3 regions of the Paenarthrobacter sp. YJN-5 genome follow, and region 3 is predicted to be linked to each of the others. Evidence: riboswitches for the same ligand, from Rfam matches in the RefSeq annotation. Region 3 holds a riboswitch; each other region holds the start of a gene.
What was found. Region 3 has a riboswitch for thiamine pyrophosphate ahead of thiD (bifunctional hydroxymethylpyrimidine kinase/phosphomethylpyrimidine kinase). Riboswitches for the same ligand answer to the same signal wherever they lie in the genome.
Positions count from the first base shown of each region.

Region 1: linked by a shared signal. The riboswitch ahead of thiO (glycine oxidase ThiO) and the one ahead of thiD (bifunctional hydroxymethylpyrimidine kinase/phosphomethylpyrimidine kinase) in region 3 are both predicted to bind thiamine pyrophosphate.
Region 2: linked by a shared signal. The riboswitch ahead of HMI59_RS02835 (ECF transporter S component) and the one ahead of thiD (bifunctional hydroxymethylpyrimidine kinase/phosphomethylpyrimidine kinase) in region 3 are both predicted to bind thiamine pyrophosphate.

Region 1 is NZ_CP053544.1:1,465,566-1,475,257, reverse strand. It holds gene HMI59_RS07015 (glutamyl-tRNA reductase) at 1-367, shown strand, start outside; gene moeB (molybdopterin-synthase adenylyltransferase MoeB) at 438-1,637, opposite strand; gene HMI59_RS07005 (TetR/AcrR family transcriptional regulator) at 1,722-2,378, shown strand; gene HMI59_RS07000 (DUF3107 domain-containing protein) at 2,430-2,654, shown strand; gene HMI59_RS06995 (hypothetical protein) at 2,686-2,988, shown strand; gene HMI59_RS06990 (thiazole synthase) at 3,093-3,890, opposite strand; gene thiS (sulfur carrier protein ThiS) at 3,893-4,129, opposite strand; gene thiO (glycine oxidase ThiO) at 4,126-5,385, opposite strand; TPP riboswitch at 5,378-5,495, opposite strand; gene thiE (thiamine phosphate synthase) at 5,523-6,185, shown strand; gene HMI59_RS06970 (ferritin-like fold-containing protein) at 6,182-6,847, opposite strand; gene HMI59_RS06965 (RNB domain-containing ribonuclease) at 6,889-8,346, shown strand; gene HMI59_RS06960 (DEAD/DEAH box helicase) at 8,662-9,692, shown strand, end outside.
Region 2 is NZ_CP053544.1:600,720-610,411, reverse strand. It holds gene HMI59_RS02855 (penicillin acylase family protein) at 1-734, shown strand, start outside; gene HMI59_RS02850 (GNAT family N-acetyltransferase) at 780-1,382, shown strand; gene HMI59_RS02845 (energy-coupling factor transporter transmembrane protein EcfT) at 1,387-2,181, opposite strand; gene HMI59_RS02840 (ABC transporter ATP-binding protein) at 2,178-3,719, opposite strand; gene HMI59_RS02835 (ECF transporter S component) at 3,719-4,339, opposite strand; TPP riboswitch at 4,417-4,552, opposite strand; gene HMI59_RS02830 (NUDIX hydrolase) at 4,736-5,407, shown strand; gene HMI59_RS02825 (DUF4235 domain-containing protein) at 5,445-5,705, shown strand; gene mnhG (monovalent cation/H(+) antiporter subunit G) at 5,732-6,115, opposite strand; gene HMI59_RS02815 (monovalent cation/H+ antiporter complex subunit F) at 6,105-6,383, opposite strand; gene HMI59_RS02810 (Na+/H+ antiporter subunit E) at 6,380-6,946, opposite strand; gene HMI59_RS02805 (Na+/H+ antiporter subunit D) at 6,943-8,511, opposite strand; gene HMI59_RS02800 (Na(+)/H(+) antiporter subunit C) at 8,508-9,008, opposite strand; gene HMI59_RS02795 (Na+/H+ antiporter subunit A) at 9,005-9,692, opposite strand, start outside.
Region 3 is NZ_CP053544.1:2,095,934-2,105,625, reverse strand. It holds gene thiD (bifunctional hydroxymethylpyrimidine kinase/phosphomethylpyrimidine kinase) at 1-1,377, opposite strand, end outside; TPP riboswitch at 1,368-1,466, opposite strand; gene HMI59_RS10040 (ribonuclease E/G) at 1,617-5,033, opposite strand; gene HMI59_RS10035 (vitamin K epoxide reductase family protein) at 5,510-6,181, shown strand; gene ndk (nucleoside-diphosphate kinase) at 6,275-6,691, opposite strand; gene HMI59_RS10025 (DUF4233 domain-containing protein) at 6,733-7,185, opposite strand; gene HMI59_RS10020 (folylpolyglutamate synthase/dihydrofolate synthase family protein) at 7,188-8,549, opposite strand; gene ileS (isoleucine--tRNA ligase) at 8,553-9,692, opposite strand, start outside.

The DNA.
Region 1 (9,692 bases), 630 kb from region 3:
CAGTGCGATCGTCAGCGGCGCCGCCACGGCTTTCGAATCAGAGCGCGAATCGCGCTCGGTGGATTCGGCCATCGTTGCCCTGCGACGCCACACCATGAACGTCCTCGACTCCGAAATGGAGAAAGTCCGCGCCCGGCACGGGTGCACTGCAGCGGCCGAGGAAGTCGAATTCGCACTTCGCCGGATGGTGAAGCAGCTGCTGCACATCCCCACCGTACGTGCCCGCGAACTGGCCTCCGACGGCCGTCAGGAAGACTACGTGGCAGCGTTGGAAGCGCTCTACGGTATCCAGGTGGAGCCGCCCCAGGCAGCTCCCGCAGCGGAGTGCCCGGTAGACCACCAGCAACTTCGCTCCGAAAGCGCCTAGCGCAAGCTTCGCCGGCTAAACCTGGCTGCCGCTCACCGCGACCGGTAGGCGGCTATTCTCTGCCTACATGTCAGTAGACGGGCTTCTCCGGTTCCACATCCCGCACCCAGGCGAGGATGCCGCCGTCGAGATGGCTGACACGCGTGTACCCCGCCTTCCGTGCGGCCTCCAGCACTGCGGCCGAACGCGTCCCTGCCTTGCAGTGGAACACGATGTCCCGGTTCTGCGGCAGGTCAACCCAGGCCTCACCGGCCAGGATCCTTCCCTGCGGAATCAGCACGGCGCCATCGATATTCACGATGCTGTACTCGCCTGATTCCCTCACGTCCACCAGGTCAAAATCGCGCTCCCCCGCTGCACGTTCGGCCAGCATCGCGGCGAGTTCCTTGGCTGTGACGGTGTGTTCGCCGTCGGTCGGGGCCGGCGGCGTAACCCCGCAGAATGCCTCGTAGTCCGTCAGTTCAGTGATGGGTTGGGCTTCGGGATCCTTGGACACCTTGATTTCGCGCCAGCTGCCGCCCAACGCGTCGAAGAGGGCAACCCGCCCCAGCAGGGAACGCCCGACGCCGGTAATCAGCTTCACTGCCTCGGTCACCATCAGCGAGCCCACTGCGGCGCACAGCATGCCGAAGACACCGCCCTCGCCGCAGGAGGGCACCGAGCCGGCGGGCGGGGCTTCGGGGTACAGGTCGCGGTAGGTGGGGCCGTGTTCTGCCCAGAACACGCTGACCTGGCCGTCAAAACGGAAGATGGAGCCCCAGACGTACGGCTTGCCGAGGATCGCTGCGGCATCGTTGACCAGGTAGCGCGTGGCGAAGTTGTCCGCACCGTCGAGGATGAGGTCATAGCCCGCAAAAAGCTCCAGCGCGTTGGACGCATCCAGCCGCTGGTTGTGCAGGACTACGGTGACCAGCGGATTGAGCTCGGCGATGGCCTTGCGTGCGGACTCGATCTTGGGTGTGCCCACATCGTGAACACCGTGGATGACCTGGCGCTGGAGGTTGCTCAGGTCAACGGCGTCATCGTCCACGATGCCCAGAGTCCCGACGCCGGCCGCGGCCAGGTACAAAAGCGCCGGAGAGCCCAGGCCACCGGCACCTATGACAAGGACTTTCGCATTCTTAAGCCTGCGTTGGCCCACCGCGCCGATTTCGGGAATGATGAGATGCCGGGAGTACCGTTCCACCTCGGCCGGCGTCAGTCCGTCGGCCGGTTCAACGAGTGGCGGCAGGACCGCGGGCGCAGTGGGGGCAGCAAGAATTGAGGCCATACCCCAATGTATGCCTGCCGATGCCGCCCGGTCATATTACCCACCGGTACAGTGGTCATAACTGCAAAGGAAAGGCGGCAGACTGTGGCTGACGGCGCACGGGCAAACGATGGGGCAGCAGCAAAGCAGGAACGGTCCGGTTCCACCCGCTCAGCAAGGTTGCCGCGGGACGAGCGCCGGGCACAATTACTGAACGCGGCATTGGAGGTTTTCGTTTCCAATGGCTTCCATGGAGCAGCCATGGATGAGATCGCCGAAACCGCCCACGTCAGCAAACCGGTCCTCTACCAGCACTTTCCCTCCAAACGGGACCTCTACATGGCGTTGCTGGACAGCCATCTGGCCGCACTGACGGAACTGATGCTCAGCGCGCTGAACTCCACCACGGACAACAAGGAACGCGTCAAGGCGGTAATGCGCGCCTATTACAAGTTCATTGCCGATGACGACCAGGCCCACCGCCTCGTCTTCGAATCGGACCTCATCAATGATCCCGACGTCAGCTCACGCCTGGAGACGTTCAACAAGACGTTCGCGGACGCAGTAGCCCATGTGATCGCCGAAGACACCAAGCTGCCGCCCCTTGAAGCTCAGTTGCTGGGCCGCGGCCTGGCGGGAATGGCGCAGGTCAGCGCCCGGTACTGGCTGGAAACGGATGGAAACCTTGACCTCGATGTGGCCAGTGATCTGATCTATCGTTTAGCTTGGCGCGGAATCAGTCGATTCCCCAAAGAGTCCTAGGCTACAAATAAGGGACTGACCTAAAACGTTGATTGGCTTGGAGGCCTTGTTGTGGAAGTAAAGATCGGCATTCAGAACGTTGGCCGCGAAATTGTGCTCGAATCCTCGCTCGATGCCGAGGCCGTAGGCAAGCTTGTTTCAGACGCCCTGTCCAAAGGCTCGGAATTGCGCCTCACCGATGATAAGGGCCGTCAGGTCATCGTTCCGGGCGGTGCCCTGGGCTACGTCGAGATCGGCGCTGAGGAAGTTCGTCGCGTGGGCTTCGGCGCACTCTGATCCAGAACGCCCGCAACGCTAAGGAGACCCCATGCTTTCCCTCGTCGTGATGGTGTTCGTAACCGTCGCCACCGGCTTCCTGGTGTGGGCAAACGACAAACGGCATGGCAAGTACGGCATTGCCGTCCCCGCGGGAGTATCCCTCGGAGTCGGGGCCCTCAGCTGGATCGCCTTCATTGCGGCCGGCTTCGGCTACCAGCCGGGGCTGACCTGGATTCCATGGGTCTTGCCGATCGTCCTTGGCACGGCAGCTGCGGCAGGCGTCGCGGTGTTCCTTGGCAGGACCCGGACCCTGCGGGACACTGAAGCGCTCACCAAAGCACTCCGTCTGTAGCACCTTCCCGGCTCAACGGGGCGACTAACAACTGTGGCCACCGCCCGCATGGGGTGGTGGCCACAGTTGTCAGCAGTACCCGCCGTCGCAGCTTTAGTAGGGACTCAGAGGAACTCTGCCCGGCCCTCCATCGCCGATGATGCCAGCGCGTGTTCCCTCCGTGGAATGCGGCCTGCCAGCCTGGCCAGCCTGCCTGCCTTGACGGCGTGCATGAATGCCTCACCCATCTGGACAGGGTTCTGGGCACGCGTCACCGCTGTGGCCAGGAGGACAGCGTCGCAACCGAGCTCCATGGCCAGTGCCGCATCGGAAGCAGTTCCGATGCCTGCGTCCAGGACAACAGGCACGGAGGCACGGGACACAATGACTTCAATGTTGTGCGGGTTAAGGATGCCCAGGCCGGTTCCGATCGGTGCTCCGAGGGGCATGACCGCAGTGGCGCCGAGGTTTTCCAGTCGCAGTGCCAACACGGGGTCGTCGTTGGTGTACGCGAATACTTTGAAACCCCGATTGACCAGTTGTTCAGTGGCGTCGACGAGTTCAACCGCGTCCGGCAACAGCGTGTGTTCGTCCGCGATGACTTCCAGCTTCACCCAATCGGTCTCCAGTGCCTCGCGGGCCAGCTCAGCGGTGAGGACAGCGTCCTTGGCAGTGAAACAACCTGCCGTGTTGGGCAGCACCCGGATGTTGTTGTCCACCAGCAGTTGGAACAGCGAGCCCGTCTCGGCCGGCGAGTAGCGGCGCATGGCCACCGTGGTGAGCTCCGTACCGGAAGCAACCAGGGCCGCCCCCAAACCGTCCAGGCTCGGGGCGCCACCGGTGCCCATAATGAGCCGCGAACTGAAGGCGACACCGTCGATTTCCAGCGTGTCAGTAGTGGTTTCGGTGTTGAGGATAGTCATGGTCAGCCTCCCTGGACTGCGGTAACGAGTTCGAGTTCATCGCCGTCGGCGAGGTTCGTTGCTGCCCACTGGCTACGCGGGACCACCTCCGCATTGCGCGCGACGGCGACACCCAGCTTGCCGCCGTCGGCCGCCTGTCCGCTCGGGTCGAGGATGCGGCCCGTAACGGACGTGACCAGGGTGCTGACGGATGCGCCATCGGCCACGGTGTGCCGGGCGCCATTGAGTGTGATGTTCATGCTGTTTCCTTGGTGGAAGCGATGGATGGTGTTGGAATGCCGCGCCCGGCGAGGGCGCCTTGCGGAGAAAAACGATCCGGACGGAACCGGACCCACCGGTCATCCGCGGAACCGTCGAGCAAGCCGGCCACGATCTGTGCGGCTATGGGGGTCAGGAGTACGCCGTGGCGGAAGAAACCCGTGGCTATGATCAGGCCCCGGACGGCGCCGTCCGGCGCACCCACCCGCCCCAGGAGCGGGGCGTTGTCCGGTGTTCCCGGCCGTGCCCGGGCTGTCACTTCGATGAGTTCCAGCTCACCGACTGCGGGGACCAGGACCTGGGCGTCCCGAAGCAGCTGGTACACGCCTCCGGCAGACACCGCATTCGATCCCGTCGAAAGCCCGTCCTCGCGTTGGGTTGCCCCGATCACCACGGTCCCGTCCTCGCGGGGCACGATGTACACCGGCACTCCCCGCACCATTCCGCGGACTGTGGAGGTCAGCAACGGCCGCAGGTCCTTCGGTACCCGGAGCCTGAGGATGTCTCCGTAAACCGGCCTGAGCGGCAGGTGCAGGTCCTCAGGAAGTCCGCCGGTCGCCGCAGCCGCCAAGCCATTGGCCAGCACGGTTTCCCTTGCCGCTACCACTTGGCCGGTGGAGAGTTCAGCGCCTACAACGCGGTCACCCTCCCACAGCAGCCGCCGGGCCGCCGCTGCCAGCTGGAACCCGCAGCTTGCGCCCGGGACCCATGTGGCATCCGACGGGGTGTGCGCGGCCAATCCGGCGAGTATGCACTCCGCCAGCCGGCGGGGGTCCACTTGGTGGTCGGCCGGGATATCGAAAGCGCATGAAATTCCGGGGCTGAGCAGCGGCTCGCGCTGCCGCGCGTCCCGCAGCATCAACGGCTCCACTGTGAGCCCCGCCGCCTGTTGCACGGAGCGCAGATCGGCGAGCGCCCGTCGATCGGCGGCGTCGGCACCCACCGCGAGCGTCGACGTCGTGCTGTAGCCGGTGGTGACGCCGGTACCGGACAATCCGGACACGAACGTTGGCCATAGCCTGGACGATTCGAGCATCAGTTCCAGGAGATCTTCTTCCTGGTAGTGGAGTTCGCTCACGGGGGCCAGCATCCCGGCCGCTGCAAAGGTTGCTCCACTGGCAGGGTTCGGATCGATGAGGGCCACGGAACGGCCTGTGGCCCGGATCCGGTGGGCGATGCCCAGGCCGACTACGCCTGCGCCGATGACGGCAACGTCTGCTTCGATGGCTTCTGCCATTGGTTTCCTTCCCTACGCCGGTATTAGCCGGATCAGGTCAAGCGGTCGGCTCTGAAGCCCTCTCAGCCGGACGGTCATATGACGCTGTCACGGCTCCCGCAGTACGTGCCCAGTTTAGAGGAACTACTCTGGTTTCCATGACCCAGCCTGATCTCCTGACCGACGCCCGCCTCTACCTGTGCACCGATGCCCGCCGGCGGCAAGGCGATTTCGAAGACTTTGTGGACGCCGCGTTCGAAGGCGGCGTGGACATCATCCAGCTCCGTGACAAGACCCTTGAGGCCGCCGAGGAACTGGAGTTGCTCGAGGTCCTGAACAAAGTTGCCACCCGCCGTTCCAAGCTCTGGGCGGTCAACGACCGGGCTGATATCGCCCGTGTTTCCGGGGCTCCTGTGTTCCACGTGGGCCAAAAGGACCTCCCGCTGCCCGTGGCCCGGCAGCTGCTCGGGGACACCGCTGCCATAGGTCTTTCCACGCATGGGCCTGATCAGGTGGACGCGGCCATTGCGGCTTCGTCGGGCAGCGAAGGACTGGACTACTTCTGCGTCGGTCCCCTCTGGGCCACACCCACCAAACCGGGCCGGACGCCAGTGGGCCTGGGCTTGGTCACATATGCCACCGAAGCTGTGGAACGCGCAGGATCCGCCCTTCCCTGGTTTGCCATTGGCGGGATCGATCTTTCGAATGTGGAGCAGGTGGTTGCGGCAGGAGCCAGCCGCATCGTCGTAGTCCGCGCCATCACCGACGCAGAAGACCCGACGGCGGCGGCCAAAGCGCTGCTCGAAGCCCTGGACGCCTAGGCAGTCAGTCCGAGGCCCGTCATCCGGCGCCCGTGGTGATCGGCGAGTTCCGCCGTCAACCGGCGTACCTCCGCCTTGGCCTGTCCGTCATGAAGTACGGCACGCAGGTCCGGGTGCTCCAACGCCACCCGTTGCACCTGGGTGAGGGCCTCACCGACCAGCCTTCGGCCCCATAGGGCAAGGCGCGAAGCCAACCTGGGATCGTCCCTCAGGGCCCGCATGAGGAGGATGCGCAACGCCTCGGTGGCTTGGTCCGCAGAAGCGACTTTCCGGACGAATTGCTGTGTCCCGGCGTCCAGGAAGCCGGACACCGTCCTGTAGAAGTCCGAGGACACCGTGTCGATGATGTACGCCTTCAGAACAGACTCGTACCAGTCCCCTGGCGGGGTGCGCTCATGGAAGTGATCGAACGACGGCTGGAAGCGAAGCATGGCGTCTTCGGGGTCCCGCCCCATCTCGGTAAGCCTGCCGCTGATCAACGCATAGTTGCCGAACGCACCGACCGCGATCTTGGCAAAGGTAGCCCGGTCCCGGAGGGTAGGGGCAAAGCGGGAGTCCGCGGACAACCGCCCGAACGCTGACAATTCGCCATAGGCCATGGCTCCCAGCAGCTCTGCCGGGAGAACGTCCGCGGGAATCCCGCCAAGAGTGGACGTGCCCATGGTCCAAGACTATCCGCCGTTTTCGGGCTAGTCTGACTTTCGTGTCACATCACCGGATAGCGCCCAACGTCGACGATTCTTCCGACCGGCTCGCTGCCTCCCTGGCTGCCTTGAGGAGCGAGCTGGAACTACCCGGCGACTACCCTGCCGACGCCGAGCATGAAGCGCGCCAGGCGGTTCAAAACCTGCAGTTGCCGCCCCGCAGCCTGCTGGACGTGCCGTTCGTGACCATAGACCCCGCGACTTCCACCGATCTGGACCAAGCGCTGTTCATTCAGCGGAACGATGCCGGCTACAAGGTCCTGTACGCAATTGCCGACGTGCCTTCCTTCGTGGCCCCCGGCGGAGCCTTGGACGCCGAAACGCGGCGGCGCGGGCAAACGTTCTACGCACCGGACGGAAGGGTCCCGCTGCATCCGGAGGTCATCAGCGAGCAAGCCGGGAGCCTCCTGGCAGAGCAGGAATGCAGCGCCTTCGTGTGGGACTTCGACCTCGACCACAACGCGGAAGTGGTCTCCATGTCCGTGGAGCGGGCCACCGTTCGCAGCCGTGCAAAGCTCAGCTACAAGGGTGCACAGAAGCAGATCGATGCGGGAACCGCCCCCGAGGTCCTCATGCTCCTGAAGGAAGTGGGCCTGAAGCGGGTCGAACTCGAGCGCAAACGCGGCGGGGCGAGCCTGAACATGCCCGAACAGGAGATCGTCCAGGTCACCGACGGCGACTACCGGATCGTGGCTGCTCCCTCGCTGCCGATCGAGGACTGGAACGCCCAGATGTCCCTGATGACCGGAATGGCTGCGGCCCAATTGATGCTCGACGGCAAGGTGGGCATCCTGCGGACCATGCCGGCCCCTGATGAGCGCTCCTTGCTCCACTTCAAACGCCAAACCCAGGCCTTGGGAAAACCGTGGGACGGCGACATCAGCTACGGCGAGTACCTCCGGACCCTAGATGGTTCGGATCCGAAGCAATTGGCCATCCTCCACTCCGCCGGCATGCTGTTCCGGGGCGCCGGCTACACCCCGTTCGACGGAGAGGTACCGGAGAACGTCATCCAGTCCGCCATCGGGGCCCCGTACGCGCACACCACTGCTCCACTCCGCAGGCTCATTGACCGCTTTGTCCTGGTGATCTGCGAAGCCCTCAGCAACGGCCGGGAGATCCCCGCCTGGGCGCGGGAAGCGCTGCCTGACCTGCCCGGGATCATGGCTGCTTCCGACTCATTGGCCGGCCGCTTGGAGCGAATGGCCCTGGACACCGTGGAAGCCGCGCTCGCGGCAAACCACGTAGGTCAGGTATTCGACGCCGTGGTGATCTCCGGGTCCAAGCCAGCCAACGGGAACGGCAACGGCAATGGCCCCTACGGCACCGTGCAGATTGCCGAACCTGCCCTCACTGCCCGATGCGATGGTGAGCTGGTGTCCGGAACCCAAGTGCGCGTGCGCCTGGTGAAGGCCGACATCACCGGCCGGGTGATCAGGTTCGAACTGGCCGAATGACACCTTGTGGGCCAGGGAATCCGCGGTGTCGGGCCGCTATGGGCCTCGGGGATTTCGGCCGCAACGGGGTTTTTGTCCGGCACAGGATAGACTGGGACAGTAGTAATGGATGCCCGGTCGTTGATTCAGTTAATTTTTGAACTCAACAAGCCCGCCCCTACGCGATCTTGAGATGTGCCCGCTGGTCCCCAGTGCCAGTACTTAGATAGCCCGCGATCGGCTTCCACTGGAAATGCTTGCGCCAGTTCGTGCTCCGGTACAGCTTTGCCGCCGTTGAGCATGCAGCGCCTGCCCAAATGAATAAGGAAACTCCCTGTGAGTGAATTGCACACCCATGAAGTCCTGACGGACTCCACCGGAACCGAGACCATCGAACCCGAGGAAACGATCACCTCGGACGAGACCCCCCACGAGATCGAAGAGAAGTCCTTCGCCGACTTCGACGTCCGCGCGGACATCGTCGAGTCCCTTGCCGACGCCGGAATTACGCACCCGTTCCCGATCCAGGCCATGACGCTTCCCGTGGCCCTGGGCGGCCATGACATCATCGGCCAGGCGAAGACCGGAACGGGCAAGACCCTGGGCTTCGGCATTCCGGTACTCCAGCGGATCGAAGGCCGCGATGACCCCGGATACGCCAAACTTGCCGTCCAGGGTGCGCCTCAGGCGCTGATCATCGTCCCGACCCGCGAGCTTGCGGTCCAGGTGGCCAACGACCTCCAGACGGCTTCGCGCAAGCGCAACGCCCGCATCGCCACCATCTACGGCGGACGTGCCTACGAACCGCAGATCGATGCCCTCCAGAAGGGCGTGGAGATCGTGGTGGGCACCCCCGGACGCCTGATCGACCTGTACAAGCAGCGCCACCTGAGCCTCAAGAACGTCAAGATGGTAGTCCTCGATGAGGCCGACGAGATGCTCGACCTCGGCTTCCTGCCGGACGTCGAGACCCTCATCGCCGGCACTCCCCCGGTCCGCCAGACGCTGCTCTTCTCGGCCACCATGCCCGGCCCGGTCATCGCCATGGCCCGCCGGTACATGACCCAGCCCACGCATATCCGCGCTGCGGACCCCAATGACGAGGGCCTGACCAAGCGCGATATCCGCCAGCTCATCTACCGTGCGCACAGCATGGACAAGACTGAAGTCGTTGCCCGGATCCTGCAGGCCAAGGACCGCGGCCGCACCATCATCTTCACCAAGACCAAGCGCACCGCCGCGAAGGTGTCCGAGGAACTCGTGGACCGCGGCTTCGCAGCAGCGGCCATCCACGGCGATCTCGGCCAGGGAGCCCGCGAACAGGCGCTGCGTGCCTTCCGCAACAACAAAGTGGACGTGCTCGTCGC
Region 2 (9,692 bases), 1.5 Mb from region 3:
ACTCGGACACGTACCTGGGGCCGTGGCCACACTTCCGGAAACTCTTGGCGGCCCTCGATGCAGATGATCTTTCCCCGGAGGCGTCGTCCCTCCATGCCAGGCTTCTCGAATGGGATGGTCGGATGGACTCCGGGAGCCATCTGGCGGCGTGCTTCGCAGCGTGGCGGGGTGCCCTGGTCCAAAGGATCGTCAGGCATACCGCCTTGTCTGCCCTTGCCGGGCCGACGGGATTTTCGCCCTTGTTCGGACCGTGGCTCTCCATAGCTTCCCGGGTGGGTTTCGCGCTCGAAACCCTGACGGTCCGCGCCGGCGAACTGGGGATATCGGTGCCTGTTGAGGCTACTGCGGCCCTTGAGGATGCGGCGCAGGATAGGGCCTTGGAGGATTCAAGCCAGAACCGCGGCACGTGGGGTGACCGGCATCAGCTTCTGGCGGTCCATGTGCTGCCCGGAGACCTCGCCGGTTCGGCACCAACACGCGCGCTCAGCGGGGATACCGGATGCGTCCTCTGCACGGAGAGCCTTCCCGGTGTTGACGACCGCAGCTTCCGGGGACCTGTCGCCCGTTATGTCTGGGACCTTGCCGAGCGAAGCAAAAGCCGCTGGGTGGTCCCTTTCGGCGCCTCCGGCAGACCGGAAAGCGCCCATTTTTCCGACCAACTCCCCCTCTGGGCCGAGGGTGAACTCATCCCCGTGATCACGGATTGGGGCCGTCTTCGCAAGGAAACGCGCTGACAGCTGCTTCCGGCACGCACGCCACACAAACCAAATGGAGAATGAATGACCACCTCAACACAGGACTTTGCCGTCCGCCAGACCATCTACGCAGAAGAACTCCCGGGCTGGGGTTCGTTGCGGATTGTCCCGCTCATTCCTGCGGAAGACATCGAATTGGTCCACCAGTGGGTCTCGCAGCCAAGGGCAAGGTTCTGGGGCATGACCGAAAAATCACGCGAGGAAGTCCAGGGAATCTACGAGTTCCTGGACTCCCTGGACACGCACCATGCCTTCCTGGTGATCCTGGACGGGGAGCCGCTGGCTTTGTTCCAGACGTACGAGCCGCTGCACGATCCCGTGGGTGAGGCCTACCCTGCGCGCGAGGAGGACATCGGCATGCACCTGCTGCTCGCTCCCGCGACGCGGCCGATTCCGCACTTCACCCCACGGCTTGCGACGTCCCTCATCAAGTACATGTTCTCGGTCCCCGGAAAGGACCGGATCATAGTTGAGCCCGATGCCAGGAACGCCAAGGCGCTTCGACGGCTGGAGGCGACCTGCTTCGAGCTGGGTCCCATCATCCGGCTCGAAGAAAAGGAAGCCCAACTCGGCTTCCTCACGCGGGCCGGCTTCGAACAAATCCAAGCGGAGCAATCCACTCGCTGAACCCCTAGCGCCAGACGAAGCTCCACGTGCCTGCACCCAAGGCGGCCAACACAGCCGCGGCGGCAATCAGCACCCCTCCCAGCAAGACCCAAACGTCCAGCATCGAATAGGTGGACTCCCGGGCCCACGTGCGCTGCGCTCCCCCGAAGCCCCGGGCCTCCATGGTCACAGCCAGCCGCGACGCCCGCCGGACAGCCTGGACCAGCAGCCCGAAGCTCTGGCCAAGGGTCGCTTTGAGCCGCTGCACCGGGTTCCCCTGCGATCCCACCCCGCGGGCGCGCCGGGCCATGCCGATGGTTTGCCATTCCTCCGCCATCAGCCCCACAAGCCGCATCGCAGCCAACGATCCCAACACGAACCGGTGCGGGAGGCGGGCCTTCTGCGCCAGCGCGTCGGCAAGGTCGGTGGGGTCCGTGCAGGTCATCAGGAGGATCGCCGGGAGGGCGATCGCCAAGCCGCGGAGCATGAAACCCAGCCCCAGCTCAAGGGAACCTTCGCTGATGGACCACAGTCCAACGTCGAGCAGTACGGCCCCGCTGTCAGCGGCGACAATCGCAGTGCTCCACCCGCCAATTGCGGCTGCGATGATGAGCGGCCACGCCCGCACCCACAAGAGCCGCAAGGTCAGCCCGGCAAGCGGGAACAGCGCGAGTTCGGCGGCAAGGGCGATCGATGCCGATACCCAGTCGATGGACAAGGCCAGGACCATCGAAATCAGGAAGACGGCAACGAACTTCGCCAGGGGGTTGGCCTTGGTCAGCACCGCGTTGTTTCCGGTGAGGCTTAGCGCATCCCTCATGCCGCACCCGCTTCCTGCCTGGCAGCTTCAGTGGCCGGGTCCAGCCGCAACTCCATGCCGCCCAGCACTGCGCTGAATTCCTCGTCGTGGGTGACGGACACAACGGCCGTGCCCTGGTCCAGCAACTCGGACAGGAAAGACGCGAGTTCCGCCCAGGTGTTGGCATCCTGCCCGAAGGTGGGCTCATCAAGCACCAGGACCTGCGGGTGGGCGGCCAGGACGGTCGCGACGGAAAGCCGCCGCTTCTCGCCGCCGGACAGGGTGTAGGGATTCGCGTCCACCAAGTGCGTCAAACGGAGCCTCTCCAGGAGTTCGTCCACCCGCTCCTCACCCCTGCCAAGGTGCCGGGGCCCAAACATCAACTCATCCATCACTTTGCCCGTGACGAACTGATGCTCAGGCTCCTGGAACACCGTCCCGATGCGGGAAATCAGTTGATCCGCCTTCCACTTGAAAGGATCGATTCCGGCACCCTCGGAAAGCTCGACGGCGGCAGAGACCTTTCCTGCCACCGGCGCCAGAAGGCCGGCCATCGTGAGCGCAAAGGTGGACTTCCCTGCGCCGTTGGGGCCAGTGATGGTCAACGCCCGTCCTGCCCGAACCTGGGCGGACACACCGGCTTGGACCGGGATGGGCGGGATGCTCTTGAAACCCCTCCGCCGCGGCCTTTCGCGGGAAACGGCCACGTGCTCTGCTGCGAGGAGCAACTCCGCCGGCCCCTCGGCGGTGGTCCTGGTACGGGTACGGGGCACATATCCCGGGACCCAGACTCCGGCTGTGATGAGCATGCTCCGGGCTTCGGCGAGCACCTGATCGGGAGGGCCGTCCAACAGCACTCCGCCACCGGCCGAGCCCGGTTGGAGGACCACGATGCGGTCAACCAGGTCCTTCCACACGGACACCCGGTGTTCCACTACAACCAGCGTGGCACCGGTCTTTTCAAGGCAGCGGCGAACTGCGTCCCGGACTTCCAGCACGCCTGCCGGGTCCAGGTTCGCCGTTGGTTCATCGAGCAGGATCAGCCCCGGCCGCATCGCCAGAATCCCGGCCAGCGCCAGGCGCTGCTTCTGCCCGCCGGAAAGAGCCGCCGTCGGGTGGTCCAACGCGAGGCCGTCGCCGGCAGCGGTACGCAACCCGACGTCGTCGAGCGCTTCATGGACCCGTGCCCAAATGTCGTCACGGGGCACGGCAAGGTTCTCGGCGCCAAAAGCGACGTCGTCGCCCACGCGGGACAGGACTACTTGCGTTTCCGGGTCCTGCTGCATGAGCCCGGCCCGGCCCCGCTGTTCGCGAGGTGCCGCACCGTCGATGAGGAGGGAACCGGTCTCGTCCGCGTCGTCTTCCTCGTCGCCCAGCACCCCGGCGAGGGCGTGCAGGAACGTAGATTTACCGGCGCCGGACGGCCCCAGCAGCAGAACCCGTTCCCCGGGTTCGATCTGCAGGTCCAGCCCCTGGATGGCTGGTACCGTCCGGCCGGAATGCCGCCAGCCCCAGCCGTTGGCGGAGATGGCGGCGGGCCGTACCTGTGCCGGTCCCATCAGTTGAAGACTGGCTCTGACGCGGCTTTCCGGGAAGCGAAGGAGCTCAGGACGCCCGTGGACGCGAGCCCGCGGGTGGCCACCCATGACAGTGCCCCGGCGATGATTGCGCCCGAAACGGTGGTGAAGGCGATGTAGGCCAGCTTGTCGACGGCTTCGTAGGCGATGTTCCAACCCCACGGCATGAAGGAATCGTTAAGGCCGCAGAACAGTCCTGCCCCGGCACCCGCGAGGAGGGCCACCGGGAGGTTGAACTTCTTGTAGCGGAAAGCAGCGAAGATCAGTTCTGCTCCGAGGCCCTGCAGGATGCCGGAGATCAGGACCGTGGTGCCGTACTGGGACCCCATGATGAGCTCACCCGTTGCTGCGACGGCTTCGCAGAACAGCGCTGCTCCCGGTTTGCGGATGATGAGCATGCCCAGCACGGCCGGGATCATCCACCCGCCGGCGATCAGGCCGGTGAGGGGCGGATAAGCAGCATTCATGGGAACGGATACGAGTGCGGCGCCCTGGGACCAGGCCCAGAAGATCACTCCGCCTGCGATGGCAATCAGCGCCGCCACCACAATGTCTACAACGCGCCAGCTGTTGCCGGTCTTCTTCACGCTTGACGTGGTCATTCTTAGCCTCCTGAGGTTACAGGAGGGGAAAGTGCTCCCCGGTATTCCCGGTGGCCTGCTGCCATCCGGTTCCGGACACTCTGAGAAGCTCGACTCCCTTGCGCCGGTACTAACCGGATCAGGTTCGAGGGTCTGCGGCTGTCCGCACTCTCAGCGCCCTCGCGTCTCCTGCATGCCTGCAGGTTCGACGGCGGCGCTCCCCTGTCGTTATCAATCTGCCCTTGTGGGCGTGCCCAGTTTACACCGGAAGGGGTGCGCCGGGTTATGGGCCCGGTCATAAACCTTTTTGCTGTTTCACGGGCGCACAGCCGGGACCGGCTGTGCCGCACACCTGAGAGAATGGGGCCAGCAGATTCAGCACACCGGATTCACAGCAGCAAGAGGGGCGCCCATCCCATGTCAGAACAGCCAGCCAAGGACACCCCCGTGGCCGAACCCCGCCTTGCCGCCAGCGTGATCCTGCTTCGGGATGCGTCAGCGGGGCTGGAAGCCTTTGTCCAGCACAGGGTCTCTTCCATGGACTTTGCAGCAGGCATGGTGGTGTTCCCCGGCGGTCGCGTCGATGCCTCGGACGCGGAGGGCTGGAACTACTCCTCCGAACTGCTGGAAAGGCATGCGGCCGATTGGTCGATGAGCTCGATCGCGGCCTCCGACCCGCATGCGCAAGCAGGCACGGTGTTGGCGGCTGCCATCCGTGAAGTGTTCGAGGAAGCAGGGCTGAGCCTCGACGCCTCCCAGCTCCGCCCCTGGGCCAACTGGGTGACGCCCACGGACATGCCCAAGCGCTTCGACACCTACTTCTACGTGGCCAGGCCCGCCCCCGGAGCCGAGCCGCAGCACCAAACCACGGAGGCCTGGCAGTCACTCTGGATGCCGGTGGAAGGCATCCTGGCGGCAGAGGCAGAAGGCAAGCTCCAGCTCATGCCGCCAACCTATTTCCTGCTCAAGGAGATCTCGGAGTTCCACAGCGTGGAGGCCGTGTGGCAGGCCGAGCACCAAGTGCGGCCCGTCCTGTCACCTCCTGGCTCCATGGCTGCGTTCCTGAAGGAACGCGGGAACAAGCAGTAAAACGCGGCCCCCACCGCCGTGACGCTAGGCTGAGGTCATGAACTTCTTCTTCAAGCTTCTGGGTGCCGGCGTGAGCCTCGGCGCGGGTTTCCTTGGCACCAAACTGGTGAACAAGGGTTGGGAAAAGGCCACAGGCCACAAGCCGCCCGCAGGCCACGACGACGTCGAGACGAGCCTCCGCTCAGCCCTGACCTTCGCGTTAGTGTCGGCTTTCGTCAGCACGCTCATCCAGGTGCTCACCAGCCGCGGAACCCAGCGTGCCATTGCCCGCTTCGCGAAGTCCCAAGACATCATCTAGGAGCTTTCCTGCACACGGGCAACGGATCAGTTCTCGTTTTGGCTTTCGGCTGCCCGCTGGACCACGGCTTCCAGTTCATCCTTGGTCAGCAGTTCCCTGTGCCCGTGCTTGGTGCGGTACGCGGAGCGGCCCACCATGTGCGCGGAGACTGGCGCGGTGAGCAGCTGGAAGATCCAGGCCACCAGCAGGACCGGCCACACCCACCACGTCCTCATCTGCAGCCCTATGGAGGCCAGCATCAGGAACAGCCCCAGCACCTGGGGCTTGGTGGCGGCGTGCATGCGGCTCATCAGGTCCGGAAAACGCAGCAAGCCAATAGCGGCGCCCAGGGACATCAGCGCGCCCACCACCAGAAAGACGGCGGTCACGCCATCAATGACGGCGTCCAGGCCGGTTGCATCAGGACTCATTGCTTTGCCCCCTTCTGTCGGCCACGAAGCGGGCAACCGTCACGGATCCGATGAATCCAATAACGGCCAGGGCAACCAGCAGCATGAGGTTGTTCAAGTGACGGTTCACGGCCATGTCGATAGCCAGCGCCGCGCCCAGGATGGCCAGCAGGACGTCCGATGCCAGTACGCGGTCCAGGAGGGACGGGCCGACGGCGATCCGGATGATGGCCCCGGCAGCAGCCAGGCTCAGGATTGCCGCCGTCACCACCAGTACAAGTTCTTTCACAGCGCTGCCCCTTTCACACCTGGGTGCTGCTCGGCCTGCAGCGCGTCCAGTTCTTCACGTGTTCCCATGATCCGGATCAGCCCGGCCTCGATGTCCTGGACCTCCCGGCGGATCTTCTGGATGTCCTCTTCGGTTTTCATGTTCAGGGCGTGCAGGTACAGGGTGGACGTGGAGCGGTCCACTTCCACCACCAGCGAGCCCGGAATCAGCGAAATGACGTGGCCGGTGGCCGTCACCATGAGGTCGGAATGGCTCCGCAACGGAACAGCGACGACGGCGCTGCGCACGCTGGGCCCTTTAACCACGGCGAGGTAGAGGACAAGGAAGCTCGCTGCCGCCACTTTGCCGAGGAACATGAGGGCGAAGCGGAATGCCCGGAGCACGTTGAACCGTCCGCTGAGCTCCACGGGCGGAAGGTAGAACAGCTTGGCCACAATGATCGCGATCAACGCGCCGAACAGCAGATTGCCCGGGCTGAAGTCCCGCCAGAGGGCACCCCACACGATGACGAGCCATACCAGCAGCGGCAGTTCGGTCCGGAAGGATATGGGTTTACGGCTCATTTGGCATCACCCGGCTGCGCCTGCGCGGGCACGGGAGCGGTATCACCCAGGACGGAGTGGATGTACGCACCCCGGTCCAGCATGATTTCCGCAGAGCCGCCGGCGAGTTTGAAGAGCGGTCCGGCGAAGACTGTCAGTGCCACTCCGAAGACCACCAGGGCTGCGGTGGAACCCACCATGCTTCGCGGGAGGACTCCGACGCTGCCGGGAGATTGAAGGACGGGGTCCGGGAAGTCGGCGTCCTCGGGCTTGCGCCAGAAGGCCCTGTTCCAGACGCGGGCGATCGCCAGCAGGGTCAAGAGGCTTGTGACAACCCCGCCCACTACAAGCGTGATGGCCAGCGGTGTTCCCAGGTCCACACCGGCCTGCAGAAGGCCGAGTTTGCCCAGGAAGCCTGAGAAGGGCGGAATGCCTGCAAGGTTCATGGCCGGTACGAAGAACAGCAGGGCCAGCAGCGGGGAGAGCTTGGCCAGTCCGCCCAACCTGTCGATGGACGATGATCCACCGCGACGCTCAATGAGGCCAGTGACCAGGAACAGGCTCGTCTGCACCGTAATGTGGTGGGCCACATAGAAGACCGCTGCTCCCAGCCCCGTCACGGAAGACATCGCCAGGCCGAACACCATGTAACCGATGTGGCTGACCAACGTGAAGGAGAGCAGACGTTTGATGTCGCTCTGCGCCAGGGCACCAAGGATGCCCACCACCATCGTCAGCAGGGCCACCACCATGAGCGGGGTGTTGAGCGTGTCCCCCGGGAAGAGGAGCGTCTCCGTCCGCACCATGGCGTACACGCCCACTTTGGTCAACAGGCCGGCGAACACGGCCGTGACCGGCGCGGGGGCCGTCGGATAGGAGTCCGGCAGCCAGAACGACAGCGGGAAGACAGCTGCCTTGATCCCGAAGGCGACCAAGAGCATCACGTGCAGGAGATTCCGGGTCCCGTCGTCCAGCTCGGCCAGTTTGATGGCCAGGTCCGCCATGGTGATGGTGCCGGTGGCGCCGTAAATCATGGCGATGGCGATCAGGAACAGGACCGAGGAGACAACGGAGACCACCACGTAGGTGACGCCGGCGCGGATGCGTGGTCCGGTACCTCCCAGGGTCATGAGAACGTAGCTCGCTGTCAGGAGGATCTCGAAGCCCACGTAGAGGTTGAAAAGGTCACCCGTGAGGAAGGCATTGGACACGCCAGCCACGAGGATCAAGTACGTGGGGTGGAAGATCGAGACGGGAGCTTCCTGGTCGCCGTCGGCCATGCCCTGGCCGGTTGCGTAAATCAAAACCGCCAGGCTCACCACCGTGGAGACCACCAGCATGAGTGAGGAGAACTGATCCACCACCAGAACCACACCCCACGGAGGCAGCCAACCGCCCAGCGTGACGGACGTCGTGCCGCCGTTCCACACGGAGAAGAGGAGGAAGGATTCCAGAATCAACGTGAGGCTCAGGATCCCGATGCTGACGGCACGCTGCGCCGCAGTGTGCCGGATCAAGACGAACGCCAGCGCAGCGCCCAGGATGGGGAGAAGGACAGCAAGCGGTGACAGGTTAGCGAGGTTCACGCGCTGCCTCCTTCCCGGCTCTTTGCCGTTTTGGGGGTTTCAGTTTCTTCCGGGTGCAGTCGTTCCTCGGGGGTGGACGGCGTAATGGCGAACTCCGAGGTTTCCAAGGGAACGATCGCATCGTCTTCAGCGTCGTAGCTGGGTGTTTTGGCCACGCGGCGGTCTTCAACGTCATCCTGGATTTCGTCTTGCCGTGCCAGCGCCCAGGTCCGGTAGATGATGCCGAGCATGAAAGCCGTGACGGCGAAGGAGATGACGATCGACGTCAGGATCAAAGCCTGCGGCAGGGGGTCGTTGTAGGCTCCCGGGTCTGTCTCTTTGCTGTACAAGGGAGCCAGGCCCGCGTAGCCGCCGGTCGCGAGGATGAGGATGTTGGTGGCATTTGCCAGCAGCATCAGGCCCAGCAGGACGCGCGTGAGGCTGCGTTCCAGGATGAGGTAGATCCCGCAGGCGTAGAGAACGCCCATGACGATCAGCAAGGTCAGGTTGATGCTCATGCGTTGCCCTTCCCTGCAGAGGCGGTCTCGGCGGCGTCTTCCTCGGCGATGGGGGCTCCCTTTCCTTCAAAGTGTTCGTCGATCTCGGCACCAAGGCTGCGGAGCACGTCCAGGGCCAGGCCCACCACCACGACGTACACGCCGATATCGAAGATGGTGGAGGTGACGAACTTGACGTCCCCGAACACCGGGAGCCAGAACTCGATGATGGCGCTCTGGAACACCTGGCCGCCAAGGAACAGCGGTACGACGCCGGACGCAGCCGCCGTGGCCAGGCCCGTTCCCAGGAGCGTTCCGGCGCTGACCGTCGCTGCCTCACTGAGCTCGAACCGGCCGCCGGCCAGATAACGAATGGTGAGGGCCAGGCCTGCTGTCAGGCCTCCCGCAAAGCCGCCGCCCGGCAGGTTGTGTCCGGCCAAAAGCAGGTAGATCGAGAAGACAATCATGGAGTGGAAGATCAACCTGGTGACAACTTCGAAGATGATGGACCTGCGCTCGGGGGCCAGGGTACGGCCTGCCACAAGCCAGGCATCGCGTGTCACGTCGCTGAACTTCCGGGCGACGGCCAGCGTGGCACTGTCGCGGGAATCGCGCTCCACCCGCCGGCCCACACTGCCTTCAGGTACTGCCGCAGACGTGCGGATCCGGTCGCCCCGGCTGCGCACGAAGATCAAGCTGGCCACA
Region 3 (9,692 bases):
CGCAAAATCCTCGTCCGCATAGGTCCTCAGCCAATCCGCGTAGGGATGGTTCTCCGGGGAACCGGCCTGGACGAAGTTGGCGTGCAGTTGCTGCCCCACTTCCGCATACAGCCAGTAGCAGGGCAGGACCGCAGCAAGCAGGACGCCGTAGCTTCCCGAAGCAGATGACGCCATCAGATGGTCCACATAGGCCTTGGTGACTGGGCCGCTCTGCGTCGTCGCTTCACGGCCGCTCAGCCAGTTCCGGTGCAATTCGGATTCCACGTCAAGGCACTGTTGGGAACCCCGGGCCCAGAACAGCTGCTCTTCTTCCGTCGGAGCGAGGGCACCCGCCCGGGCAAGCACCCTGGAATACCCGTTGAGGTAAAGGGCGTCCTGGGCCAAGTAGTAGCTGAACTCGGACTCCGGCAACTCCCCGGACCCCAAGTCCCGTATGAAGGCAAGCCCGTGGATTGCTTCCAGCTCCACGGCGGCTTCCTTCCACAGGAGAGCAGCGAAGGCTCCGGGCCGGGATGTTTCCCCGAGGTGGTGGAAATGGTGGATCGGACCGCTCCCCTGGCCCACTTCAAGGTCGTCAGCCCTTATCAGCGCCTCGCGCAACCAGGGCTTGACTTCGCGCAGGGACGCCTCCCAATCTCCTGTTCTGGCTTGGACAGTGGCCAGGGCCGAGGACAACGAGCAGCCGGTGCCGTGGCTGTTCCGTGTCTGAACACGCGGGCCCCCGACTTCGATCACGTCCTGACGCAGCAAACCGCTGGTGTTGATGAGCGCATCCGGACAATGCGCCCCCGGCAAGTGGCCTCCCTTGACCAGCACAGTATTGCCGCACTCCCCGGCCAACCGTTTGCCCTGGTCCAGCGCCGCAGGCCAGTCCTGCGCTTCGGGCTCCCCCAGCAGCATGGCCAGTTCCGGAAGGTTGGGTGTGATGAGGTCCGCCATCGGCAGAAGGTCACGCAAGGCTGCCTCGGCTGATTCCCGCAGCAGCCGGTCACCGCTGGTGGCCACCATCACCGGGTCCAGGACCACGACGGCGGAACGTACCTTGGCAAGCCAGGTCCGGACCTCGTTGATGACGGCGGCATCACCGAGCATCCCGATCTTCACGGAGTCGATAGCGACGTCGCTGCTGACGGTTTCCAACTGCTGGCGGAGGAATTCCACCGGCGGTACATGCACACCGCTGACGCCCCGCGTGTTCTGGGCCGTCAACGCGGTGATGGCGGCCATACCGTAGCCGCCGTGCGCAGCAATGCTTTTAAGGTCCGCTTGGATACCCGCCCCGCCGGAGGGGTCCGAACCAGCAATGCTCAACACCCTCGGATGTGTACGGATGACCGCTGGCAACGGATAAACAGCAGAAGACGACATTGAAGTCATGGAGACATCCCTTCGCCGGTGCTAACCGGACAGGTTCAACGGGTCTGGATCTCAGCCCGGCCCTATGCCCGGCACCCCGTGTCAGTGTCCTAGCCTAGCCCGGAAGCCCCTCACGCCGGGAACCCCGGCGGCTAACGGCCTGGATATGACCCCAGTGGGCGATGATGACCCGTTGCACGACGAAGGCCGCACAGCATGCGCTGCGCGGCCTTCGTTCCACCTGTGTCTTCAGTACCTGTTTACAGCTCCGAAGCCGGAACACCCACCCCAAGGATGATCGGCTCCGATGCTGCAGTTGGCTTCTTTGCCGGCTCAACCGGCGCCTTCGCTTCGTGCGAGGTCCCGCCACCTGTGGCGGCCCGAACGTCGTGGTGCTCAACGTTGGTCTCGTTGGCGGCGCCCTGGGCCCTGCTGGCACTGCGGTTCCGCCTGCCGCGCCGGCCACGGGCGCCGGACCGGGACTCCACGGGTTCAGTACCAGCGGACGTGGCTGCCAAGACGTCGGCGCTCACGGGTGCGTCAGCAGATTCAACGTTCCCGGGCGCGTCCTTCCCGGACCCGGCAACCCCAGACCCGGCAACCTCAGACCCGGGGACAACCTCAGGTGTGCCACCCAAGTGCGAGAAGGCCTCAGCCAGCAGATCCAGGCTCATGGCAGGCTTCTTGGCAGGTTCGTCGTGATGCTCCACGAAGGGCAGAGCCACTTCCTCTCCGCCGAAGCGCAGTACCGGAGCCGGACGGCCCTCCCTGGCCGCAGTTTCTGCCGGGGTGGAGCCCTGAGTCTGCCCGCCCTGCGCAGGGGCCTGGGCGGCCTCCCCGTGGGCAGGAGCCGACTGCGCAGGAGTCTTCCGGGCAGGGTCCGCCTGGGCGGGACCCGGCTGGCCTGCTTCCGCCTTGCCGGCGGCGCGGGCTGCTTCCTCGGCGCGGTGCACCTCGTCATCATGCAGGTGTGCAGCGTGCGCAGCAGCGGCTATCGTCGCCAATGCGGCCCGGGTAGCCTCTGCCTTGGCTTTCTGGGCGGGGTCCACGGACTCAGCCGGAGCGGGTGCCGCCGGGGCAGCGGCCAGCTGGACCGGCGTCGTAACTTCCGGTGCCTGGTTGCCACCCTTGCCGCGGCGACGCTTACGCTCACTGCGCTGGGACGGCTGCTGGGCTTCGGTGTGGGACCGGTGCTGCTCGGCAGCCACCACGTTGGCGCGGCGGTGCTCCACGGGCTCGTCGTGCGTCACCACGCCGCGGCCGGCACAGTGCTCGCATTGCTCACCGAAGACCTCCAGCAAGCCTGTGCCCATGCGCTTGCGCGTCATCTGGACGAGGCCCAGGGACGTCACCTCCGCCACCTGGTGCTTGGTGCGGTCGCGGCCAAGGCACTCCACCAGCCGGCGCAGCACCAAGTCCCTGTTGGACTCCAGGACCATATCGATGAAGTCGATGACGATGATGCCGCCGATGTCACGGAGGCGGAGCTGACGGACTACCTCTTCGGCCGCTTCCAGGTTGTTCTTGGTGACGGTCTCTTCCAAGTTGCCGCCGCTGCCGGTGAACTTGCCGGTGTTGACGTCCACCACAGTCATGGCCTCGGTACGGTCGATCACCAAAGAGCCGCCGGACGGCAGGAAGACCTTGCGTTCCAGAGCCTTGTGGATTTGTTCGTCAATGCGCCAGGCAGCAAAGATGTCCTGGTCCTTGGTCCACTTTTCCAAGCGACCCACCAGGTCAGGTGCAACGTACGTAACGTAGGCCTCAATGGTGTCCCAGGCTTCGTCGCCGGAAACAATCAGCTTGGAGAAGTCTTCGTTGAAGACGTCCCGAACCACCTTGATGGTGAGGTCCGGTTCGCCGTACAGCAGTTCCGGGGCAAGGACCTTGGTTGAGGATGCCTGGCTCTCGATGCCTTCCCACTGCGCCCGGAGGCGGTTGATGTCGTGGGTCAGTTCCTCTTCCGACGCGCCTTCGGCGGCCGTGCGGACAATCACGCCGGCATTCTCCGGCAAACGGTCCTTGAGGATCCGCTTGAGGCGGTTCCGTTCCACATCGGGCAGTTTCCGGGAGATTCCGGTCATGGAACCGCCCGGAACATAGACGAGGTAGCGGCCCGGCAGGGAGATCTGGCTGGTCAGGCGCGCACCCTTGTGACCCACGGGGTCCTTGGTGACCTGCACCAGGACCGAGTCTCCGGACTTGAGCGCGTTCTCGATCCGGCGCGGTTGGCCCTCAAGGTTCACCGCGTCCCAGTTCACCTCGCCGGCATAGAGCACCGCATTGCGGCCGCGTCCAATGTCGACGAACGCTGCCTCCATGGACGGCAGGACGTTCTGTACTTTGCCCAGGTAGACGTTTCCGATGAGGGAGTCCTGCTGGGTCTTGGAAACAAAGTGTTCAGCCAGCACGCCGTCTTCCAGGACGCCGATCTGGATTCTGTCATCGCGCTGGCGGACGATCATCTGGCGGTCGACGGACTCACGACGCGCCAGGAACTCGGCCTCGGTGATGACCTGGCGGCGGCGACCGGTTTCGCGCGATTCGCGGCGTCGCTGCTTCTTGGCTTCGAGCCTGGTTGAACCCTTGACGCTCGCCACCCGGTTGGAGGCAGCGGTCTCGGTGATGGGGCGGGGCGCCCGTACCCGGGTGACCGTGTTGGGCGGATCGTCATCCGATCCGCCGGTCAGTTCAAGGTCCTGGTCCCCCCGACGCCGCCGACGGCGACGACGCGAAGTGACGCCCTCTTCCAACGCCTCCGCAGCGGGAGCTTCGTCGTCTTCGGTTTCGCTGCTGCCTTCGGCATCGTTGTCATCGCGTTCGTTGCCGCGGCGTCCGCGGCGTCCCCGGCTGCGGCGACGGCGACGGCTGCCGGCATCCTCCGACTCAGCTTCACCACTGGCCTCAGTCTCATCGTCGGTCTCGGCGTCTTTTTCTTCGGCCGGGCGGACAACAGCGCTGAGGTCGGGCGCCTGGAAGATCATGGAGGTGATGGAGACCGGCTCAAGGAACAAGGAGGACGAACCGGCAGCGTCCGTTTCAGCCTGCTCCTCCGCTGCTTCGGCCGGAACTTCCTGACTGGTTTCTGCGATGGGCTCTGCATCCGCGGCACCGGCTGTGGCTTCGGCTTCGGCGCTATCGGCCTGCGGAGCTTCAACCTTTGCTTTTGCAGTACGACGACGGCGGACCGGCTTTTCCGGTGCAGCCTCGGCTTGCGCTTCTGCGGGCTCAGCGGCGGTTGCTGCTGCGTCTGCGGCCTCAGCGGCAGACTCTGCCGGTTCTGTTGCCACTGCCGGTTCTGTGGTTTCTGCCGATTCTGTGGCCACTGCCGGTTCTGTGGTCTCTACCTGCGCATCCGGCGCAGGGGTCCCATCGAAGCCGGGAAGGGGCTCAGCAGGCTCAACCTTCTTGCGGGCACGGCTTCGACGTGCCGGAGCCTGCACAGCTGGTTCTTCAGGAGCCGGTGCGCCGGCAGCGGCATCGGGGGCCTGGACAGCCGCAGCGGCATCGGCAGCTTCTTCGGCGGGCACCGGCTCTGCCGCACTGTCGGCAGCTGCCTTGGCGGCAGTCTTGCGGGGCGCGCGGGCGGTCCTGGCGCGGGTGGTTTTCTTGGGCGCCTCCGCTGCTTCCGCGGGTTCCGCCCCATCATTTACGGCTACAACCTGGTCATTATCCATATGTGGCAACACTCCTGCCCCGGAAGCGCCGCCACATCCGGCACCCAATGGGGCAAATATTGTCAAAACCCGCAGGCGTTGACAGAAGTCAGTAGTATGCCTTCCGGTTCGCACCATCCTTGGGGTGCGGCAGCCCTGGAAGGCCAGTGCCTTGGTTCTAAAACCCGTTGTTCAGCTGCCACAACCAGGTGCCGTCCATTGTCATGGCGGGCCTGTAGCGGATCAGTCGATCCGTGCAGGCCCTGCTCATGCTGGCGGTCTTGGGAACAAGTCACCGGACCGGATGACGAATGTGGATCGGCTTCCGGCCATGTCCATTCTCTCACACCCCCGCACATTCACGGGGTAGGAACCGTGTCGCCTACCGGTTGTGGAAGGGAAAGCTGGGCGCAGGGTTCAGCATGCGGCGTTAGAATCCTCCAAAGAACCCATCCCGGCCAGACCGGGGCCACCCGTTGGAAGAGGATGCATCCGCGATGCCAAGCACTGCCAGGGGAAACCTGGACCACCACGCCCCGCCCCCTGCTGCCGGACCCGCACCGCACAGGGATACGCTGCCCGCAGCCGTAAGGGACAAGCCGTTTGCCTGGCTGCTCCTGGTGACAGGCGTCGTCGGTTGGCTGGCCTCGGGGGCGTTGGTGCTGGAAAAGCTCCAGGTGCTCCAGGACCCCAACCACGTCACTGCATGCGACGTAAATCCATGGGTCTCCTGCGGAACAGTGATGAAGACGTGGCAAAGTTCCCTCTTCGGATTCCCGAACATGTTCATTGGCATCGTCGCCTTCGCCGTGATCATCACCACGGCCATGGGAATCCTTGCCGGTGCCAGGTTTTCCCGGGGTTACTGGCTGGGCCTGCAGGCTGGAGTGACGCTCGGTTTCGCGTTCGTGGTCTGGTTGTGGTCGCAGGCTTTGTACGCGATCAACGTCCTGTGCCCGTTCTGCATGGTGGTCTGGGCAGCCATGATTCCCATGTTTGTGTGGGTCACCATCCGCAACATCAGCCACGGGGTCATTAAGGCGCCTGCCAGGCTGACCAAGGTGCTGGGCGATTCGGGGTGGATCATCGTGGCACTGCTTTATGTGGCAGTCATTGCGACGATCTTCTTCGCGTTCCTCCATGTTTTCGCCGGAACGTCCGGCTACTAAGCACTTTCTCAAACACCGCGAGATGACAGTTAAGGCCAATGTTCGTGATGAACATTGGCCTTAACTGTCATTTCGCTGAAGGTGCGCCAGGTTTTACTCGAACCAGATCTTGATCTCGCGCTCGGCGGACTCCACCGAGTCGGAGCCGTGGACCAGGTTCTGCTGGACAGCCAGTCCCCAGTCACGGCCGAAGTCGCCGCGGATGGTTCCGGGCGCCGCCGTCGTCGGGTCCGTGGTTCCCGCCAGCGAGCGGAAGCCTTCAATAACGCGGTGGCCTTCGAAGACAGCTGCCACAACCGGCCCGCTCAGCATGAACTCAACCAGCGGCTCGTAGAACGGCTTGCCGACGTGCTCCTCGTAGTGCTGCTCCAGGAGCTCCCGGGTCGCGTTGACCTTCTTCAGCTCCGCCAAGGTGTATCCCTTGGCCTCGATCCGGGCGAGGATGGTTCCGCTCAGGTTGCGGGCGACGCCGTCGGGCTTGACCAGGACGAGGGTCCGTTCAATGCTCACAGTTGCTCCAATGTGGTTTCTTGGTGGGTTTCCCTGCCAGTTTACGGGGTTGGGGCGCCGGGCTCGTCACGGTGCGCAGCATCCCACTCGGCCTGTTCACGGTCGCGCTGGGCAACCTCCCGGTCAATCCGGATACCCGTCCGGATGCCGTACCACCAGCAGATGGCGAAGAGGATGCCCACAATGAACATCGTCGGTTCGGCCAGGCCCGTAAGGATGAGGACTATCTGCAGTCCCCAGCCCAGCCCGATGCCCCACGGTTTGGAGAGCACTGCGCAGGTGAGGACCAGCACGATGCTCAGGGCGATGCCAACGCTGAGGATGATCGCGGGAGGAACCTCTCCCCGCTTCAGCCCGAAGACCACCAGCGTGCCGAAGAAGGCGACGAAGGCCTCCAGCAACAGCACGGTGGAACCGAACATCACTTTGGTGGAACGACGCTTCTTGGGCATGCCGGGACGCCACTCGCGTTGCGCCTTGGTCAGCTTGACCATGGTCAGGCACCGGCCTTTCCGAGGAGGATACGGGCCTCGGCAACCAAGGTGATGGAGCCTGTCACGAGGACTCCCCCGGCAAGGTCGTCATTGGATTCCGAACGCTCCACCGCCCATTCGAGGGCGTCGTCGAGCTTCTCCGCAATGTGGACGTTCTCCTCGCCAAAACCGAGGTCGACGGCGATGTCCGCCAGTTCCGCCGCGGGAATCGCCCGGGGAGAGTTGGACTGCGTAAAGCAGAACTCCTCAGCCAGGCCGCCCAATTGTTCCTGGAGCGTCTTGAGGATTTCCTCGGCGTCCTTCTCCTGGAGGATGCCGACCACCACCACGAGCTTGCTGAAACTGAAGGCCTCATGGATGGCCTCGGCAGAGACCTTGATGCCATCGGGGTTGTGGGCAGCGTCCACCACGATCGTCGGCGCGGTCCGCACTACCTCCAGGCGGCCCGGGGAGGTGACGTTGCCGAACGCTTCGCGGAGGACATCTGCGTTCAGCTCCTTCTCTCCCCCGCCGAAGAAGGCCTCCAGCGCGGCAACCGCAACCGCGGCGTTCTCCGCCTGGTGGGCACCGTGCAGGGGAAGCAGCAGCTCCTCATACCGTCCAGCCAGTCCCTGAATTGTCAGCACCTGCCCGCCAACGGCCACGCTGCGGGATTCCACGCCGAATTCGACGCCCTCGAAACGGAACGGAACGTCCACTTCACGGGCCTTATCCAGGAGCACTTGGGCGGCATCCACGGGTTGTGCGGCACTGACCAGGAAGCCGCCGGGCTTGATGATTCCGGCTTTCTCGTAGGCGATGTCCTCCGTGGTATCGCCGAGGAGGTCCGTGTGGTCCAGGGATATGGGCGTGATCACGGATACTTGGCCGTCGCCGACGTTGGTGGCATCGGTGATGCCGCCAAGGCCCACTTCGAAGACCGCAACATCCACCGGCTCATCGGCAAAGATCGCGAAGCCCAGGATGGTGACACACTCGAAATAGGTCAGGCGCGGCTGGCCCTCGGCGACGAGTTCGTTGTCCACGATCTCCAGGTAGGGCCGGATCTCGTCCCAAATCCTGACGAAGGTCTCGTCGGAGACGGGTTCGCCATTGATGCTGATGCGTTCGGTCACCTTGGAAAGGTGCGGGCTGGTGTATCGGCCGGTGCTGAGCCCGTGGGCGCGCAGTCCCGCCTCGATCATCCGGGCAGTAGAGGTCTTGCCGTTGGTTCCCGTGATGTGGATGATCGGAAAGGCCTTGTTCGGCTCGCCCAGGACCTCCATGGCACGGAACAGCGGAGCAAGGCGGGGTTCCATCTTGTTCTCCGGTGCGCGGCCGAGCAGTTCCGCATAGACGCTTTCGACCGAGAATTCGTCAGTCATGGATCAGGCCCCTGCCTTGGTTACTGTGACCCGCGGCTCGTCGGCGCCGGACACCAGCACCTCAAGCTCCAGGGTCAAGGTTTCAGTCTTGACGAGCCCGGCATTGGCCTGCAGCGCGTCAACCACATCCTGCTGCGCCTCCACCGTGGTCTTGATGCGGTCGCTCACGTTCAATCCGGCGTCCTTGCGCGCCTGCTGAATGGCACGGACCATGTCACGTGCCAGGCCTTCGGCGGCAAGCTCGGGTGTGACCTCGGTGTTGAGCACCACGAAACCGCCGCTCGGTAGAACGGCAGCTGCGGCAGCTCCGCCGTCGGGCGTTTCAGCCACGACGGTTTCGAGCGTGTACTCCTGGGGCTCCAGCTCGAGTCCGCCTGCCACCACCACGCCGGCATCGTTGACCGACCAATCGCCCGACTTGGAGCCCTTGATGGCCTGCTGGACGTTTTTGCCCAGGCGCGGACCGGCCGCACGGGCGTTGACCACCAGCTTCTGCTGGATGCCGAACTCTTCGGGCGAAGCCGCAGCGGTGTCCAGCAAGCGCACGGAGCGAAGGTTGAGTTCATCGGCGACGACGGCGGCGAAGCCTTCCAGCGCGTCAGCACCGGGTGCCACGACCGTCAGTTCCTGGAGCGGCAAGCGGACGCGCAGGTTCGCTGCCTTACGCAGGCTGGACCCGGTGGAGCAGATTTGCTGCACGCGGTCCATGGCCTCCACGAGCTCCGGGTTTGCCGGGAACAGTGCAGCATCGGGCCAGTCGGCCAGGTGCACGGAACGGCCGCCGGTGAGGCCGCGCCAGATCTCCTCGGTGACCAGCGGGAGCAGCGAGGCTGCCACCCGGCACACCGCTTCCAGGGCAGTGTAGAGGGTATCGAACGCGTCAACGTTCTCGTCGAAGAAACGCTGGCGGCTGCGCCGGACGTACCAGTTGGTGAGCATGTCCAGGTAGCTGCGCAGCTCATCGCAAGCACCGGAGATGTCGTAGGTGTCCAGGCTTTCGGTGACGTTGCGGACGAGGTCGCCGGTGTTGGCCAGGAGGTATTGGTCAAGGGTGTCGGAGTATCCGTCGTAACGCAGCTTGGCATCGTAGCCCGAACCGCCATTGGCAGCGTTCGTGTACAGCGTGAAGAAGCTGTACACATT